One region of the Nocardia sp. NPDC088792 genome, then DNA from elsewhere that is predicted to be linked to it. Evidence: riboswitches for the same ligand, from Rfam matches in the RefSeq annotation. Region 1 holds a riboswitch; the other holds the start of a gene.

Region 1 (2,444 bases):
CTGAAGAAATAGCCATGGTGTCGGGCATGCGCCGAAGCCTAGTCGTGACCCGCGTCACCGCAACGCAGGATGGATGGGATGATCGGAGCATGGTGAGCCGAAAGCTGGTTATTGCGCAGGATCCCGCCGCCGACGAACTGCTTTCCACGGATGATTTCGCCCTTTTGGTGGGTATGGCCCTCGATCAGCAGTTTCCGATGGAGCACGCATTCCGTGGTCCGCAGAAACTCGCCGACCGCATGGGCGGATTCGATATCCGGAAGATCGCGAACGCGGATCCGGAGGAATTCGAGGAACTGGCCGCTACCCCGCCCGCCATTCACCGGTACGGCCGGTCCATGGGCCGCCGGGTGCAGGAGCTGGCCCGATTCATTGTCGAGCACTACGACGGCAAGACCTCCGCGCTGTGGACCGAGGGCGACCCGGACGGCAAGGAAGTATTGAAGCGATTGAAGGCGCTGCCCGGCTTCGGCGATCAGAAGGCGCGAATCTTCCTCGCGCTATTGGGTAAACAAGAAGGCCTGCGCGCACAGGGCTGGCGCGAGGCCGCCGGCGCGTACGGCGAGGAGGGGTCGCGGCGGTCGGTGGCCGATGTGACCGATGCCGAATCACTGACCCAGGTCAGGGAATTCAAGAAGCAGGCGAAGGCCGCCGCCAAGGCGAAGTAACCGCCGCGGCGTTTCCGCACCCCTTGCGATCGGGCCGATCCCAACCCTGTCGGCGGCCGCGCGGGAGTGTTGCACTGGGGCGATGGGCGAGTTGACCTCGATCCGCGGCGGGGCCGCCGCGTTGACCTCAGTCGACGGTACGGATCTCCGGCGGACGTTCGCGCACTTCCCCAGCGGGGTGGTGGCGGTATGCGCCCGCATCGGGGGTGTGGCGCACGGGCTGGTGGTGAGCACCTTCGTGCCCGTGTCGCTGGATCCGCCGTTGGTATCCATCTGCATGCAGTATTCGTCGCAGACCTGGCCGGAGCTGGAGCAGGCGAGCCGGCTCGGCCTGAGCCTGCTCGACGGTGAGCAGCGGGAGGCGGCGCTGAATCTGAGCTCCCGCACCGGGGATCGTTTCCGGAATGTGGAGCTGCGCACCGGGAACGGGAACGCGGCGTTCATCGCGGGCGCCACGGCCTGGCTGGAGACCTCGGTGCATGCGCAGGTGCCGGCCGGTGATCATGCGGTGGTGTTGTTGCGGGTGCATCGCCTGAGCGTGCGCCCGGAATCCGAGCCGCTGGTCTTCCATCGCAGCGGTTTCCGCGCGCTGCACGACGGGGCGGGGGATATCAGCGAAGCCGCCAGCTAGTCCTGTTGCGGCGCAATTCGATTCACGGTGATCCGGAACGGCGACAGTCGCCGGTCCGGTTCGTATCGTCGTCATCACCATCCAGAGCGATCGAGAGACCTGGCTCGTAGACGTCGCAGCAACCCCCTTCACGTTCGGGTGCGGGTGCTTCCCGCCAGGACCGATGGAGGGACATTGTCATGAGCATCCTGGCCGCGCCGCCGGAACGGCGCGAGGAGGTCGACGACGGCGCGTTGCCGATCGCTCGCCGGCGGCATCCGTGGCGCTGGGTGACGGCCGCTGTCGCATTGCTGCTGGTTGCGCAGTTCGTGCACGGGCTGGCCACCAATCCCGGCTGGGATTGGTCCACTTTCGCGCAGTATGTGACCGCGAGGTCGGTGCTGGCGGCCTTGAAGGTGACCCTCGAACTGACGTTCTGGGGCACGCTCCTCGGTTTCCTGCTCGGGATCGTGCTGGCGATCGGCCGGTTGTCGAAGAATCCGGTGCTGCAGACGATCGCGTGGACGTACATCTGGGCGTTCCGCTCGATTCCGCTGATCGTGCAGTTGTTGTTCTGGTTCAACCTGGCGTACCTGTACAAGACGGTGTCGATCGGTATTCCGTTCGGACCGGAGTTCGCGCACTTCCAGACGAACCAGGCGCTGAGTGGTTTCACCGCCGCGGTGCTGGGCCTGGCCTTGCATCAGGCGGCGTATTCGGCGGAAATCATTCGCGCCGGGATCATTTCGGTGGATCAGGGGCAGTGGGAGGCGGCCAAGTCGCTGGGGCTGCCCTGGCGTCGCCAGTTCTTCACGATCGTGGCGCCGCAGGCCATGCGCGGCATTCTGCCGAATGCGGCCAATGAGGTGATCAGTCTTTTCAAGGGCACGTCGATCGTGTCGACGATGGCGATCGCCGAGTTGTTCTATCAGGTGCAGGTCATCTACGGCCGGAACGGCCGGGTGGTGCCGCTGCTGATGGTGGCGACGGTCTGGTACATCGTGCTGACCTCGGTGCTGAGTGTCATCCAGTTCTATATCGAGCGGCATTTCGCGAAGGGCAGCGTGCGGAAATGAGCGAGTACGCGGTCGAATTGCGCGGCATCCGTAAGTCTTTCGGTGCGCTCGAGGTGCTGGGCGGGGTCGATCTCGCGGTGCGGCCGGGTG
Region 2 (2,444 bases), 170 kb from region 1:
GCGCCCTCGGCGCCTTTGCCGAACGGACGGGTCTCGGGGACCGGGTTCCAGTGTCCTTCGGCGCGAGCGTAATTCCAGGCCGGACCCTTTTCGACGAGGGTCGAGACGGCGTCGATGAGCCGATCCACATCGGCCGCGGTGGTACCGAGGCCGATGCTGGCGCGCAGGGCGGCATCCACACCGAGACGGGCGAGCAGCGGATGCGCGCAGAAACGGCCGTCGCGGACCCCGATACCGTGCTCGGCGGACAGGTAGGCGGCGACCTGGCCCGGCTCGAAACCGTCGACGGTGAAGGCCACGATGCCGACCGCGTCGGTGCTGTCCCGCCAGATACGCAGGAAGTTCACGCCCGGAACGGTTTTCAGGCCGTAACGCAGGCGGTGGGTGAGGTACTGCTCGTGCTCGAGGACCGTCGTCGCGTCGAGAGCGGCCAGCGCGTCACAGGCCGCGGCCAAGGCGGCCACACCGAGCACATTGGGGGAACCGGCCTCGTGCCGCTGCGGGGCAGGGGCCCACTCGACACCGTCCGCGGTCACCGAGCGCACCGCGCCGCCACCCGCCAGATACGGCTCCGCCCGGTCCAGCCAGTCGCGGCGGCCCACCAGCACACCCGCACCGAACGGCGCGTACGCCTTGTGCCCGGAGAAGGCCAGGTAATCGATGCCCGTGGTCTGCAGGTCGATGCGGCGGTGCGGGGCCAGCTGCGCGGCATCCACCAGGATGCGGGTACCGCACTGATGCGCGATCCACGCCAGCCGCTCCAACGGCAACAGTTCCCCGGTCACGTTCGAGGCGCCGGTAACCGCAAGCAGCGCAGCGGGTTTCGAGCACAACTCCGCGACCAGGCGCTGAATGGTCTCCTCGATGGTGTCCGCGATCGGCACCACGCGGCGGCCGTGCCGCGTCCAGGGCAGGAAGTTGGCGTGATGCTCCACATCCAGCACCACCGTGTCACCGGGCACGCAGGAGGCCAGCAGGTTCAGTGAATCGGTGGTGTTGCGGGTGAAGACGACCACCTGATCGTCGGCCGCGTTCAGGAAGCGAGCGACCGTGGCCCGCGAGTTCTCGTAGCAGTCGGTGGAGACGCGGGAGGCGTAGCCGGCGCCGCGGTGCACGCTCGCGTAGAACGGCAGCAGTTCCGCGACGCGGTCGGTGACCTGCTGCAAGGCGGGGGCGCTGGCCGCGTAGTCGAAGTTGGCGTAGGTGGTGGTGCCGCCCTGCACGAGGGGCACCTGCAGCTCACAACCCGAGACGGTGGCCAGCGGGGCACAGGTCTGGTCGGCGAAAGCAGTCATCACGAAATCCCATCGGATCCAGGGACGCGCGATCAGAGAAAAGAGTGATCGAGAGTCCGCGCTTGCCGCGCCCGGTCGGGCGACAGCCGGGTCGTCACCCGGAGCACCCCACCGCGGAGGAGGGTTGCCGACCAGCAAGCCGGGGCTGAACGCTGGTACTCATGACCTGATTGGAGAGGCTGGCAGATGCACGGCACGGTTGTCAACCCTGCCCGGCCGGTAAGGGCCCAACCCCGCCAGGAGTGCGGCGGAGGGCAGATCGCACACAAATATCATCCGAAAGTTGGATCGGGTGGGCCCCGAAGTTCGAATCGCGCGATCGTTGCTGGCGCGTACGGTTGGTGGAGAAGTTAGGGTAGCCAAAGGAGAGCGCCCGGGGAGTTGAAACGAGGTTGCTCGACCATGTTGGACACCACCGACACCACCACGCCCTTCTCGACGCTCATTCGCACCGCGACCGAGCAGCAGCACAACGAGGCCGAACACTCCACCTTCATGCGTGACATGCTCGGCGGACAGCTCGGGGTCGAGGCGTTCTACCGCTACACCGCGCAACTCTGGTTCGTCTACGCCGCCCTCGAAAAGCATTCCGCCGCACTGGCTTCCGACCCGGTCGCGGGACCGTTCGTGCGTCCCGAACTGGAGCGCCTGCAGTCCCTCGAGACCGACCTCGCCCACCTCGGCGGCGAGAACTGGCGCGCCGGACTCACCGCGCTGCCGTCCACCGCCGCCTATGCCGCCCGCATCGACGAATGCGCGCAGACCTGGCCCGCCGGATACGTGGTGCACCACTACACCCGCTATCTGGGCGATCTGTCCGGCGGGCAGGTCATCCGCGGTACCGCCGAAAAACTGTGGGGCCTGCCCAAGAAGGGCGACGGCGTGCGCTTCTACGTCTTCGACGAGATCTCGAATCCGGCCGCCTTCAAGCGCGAATACCGCGAGAGCCTGGACCGCCTGCCGGTCGAAGGCTCCGAGGTCGACCGGGTACTCGACGAGGCCCGGCACGCATTCACGCTGAACACGGACCTGTTCCGTGAACTTGGCGCGGAATTCGCCGCGTAACAACGAGATTCACGAAGGTCGCCGGTCTGTCGGAGGGATCGGCGACCTTCGCCGGATCGGCCGCGGAGACCGGCGCGTGGAAGC

What was found. A riboswitch is a leader RNA that binds a small molecule or an ion and turns the genes downstream of it on or off. The one in region 1 is predicted to bind S-adenosylmethionine.
Region 2: another riboswitch for S-adenosylmethionine. It lies ahead of ACIP5Y_RS34515 (aminotransferase class V-fold PLP-dependent enzyme); the one in region 1 lies ahead of ACIP5Y_RS33780 (amino acid ABC transporter permease).

Annotation. Positions count from the first base shown of each region.
Region 1 covers NZ_JBIVKC010000005.1:334,125-336,568, forward strand. The annotation lists gene ACIP5Y_RS33765 (methyltransferase domain-containing protein) at 1-16, opposite strand, end outside; gene ACIP5Y_RS33770 (HhH-GPD-type base excision DNA repair protein) at 90-668, shown strand; gene ACIP5Y_RS33775 (flavin reductase family protein) at 751-1,299, shown strand; SAM riboswitch class I at 1,374-1,469, shown strand; gene ACIP5Y_RS33780 (amino acid ABC transporter permease) at 1,479-2,354, shown strand; gene ACIP5Y_RS33785 (amino acid ABC transporter ATP-binding protein) at 2,351-2,444, shown strand, end outside.
Region 2 covers NZ_JBIVKC010000005.1:504,414-506,857, forward strand. The annotation lists gene ACIP5Y_RS34515 (aminotransferase class V-fold PLP-dependent enzyme) at 1-1,295, opposite strand, end outside; SAM riboswitch class IV at 1,349-1,462, opposite strand; gene ACIP5Y_RS34520 (heme oxygenase (biliverdin-producing)) at 1,698-2,360, shown strand.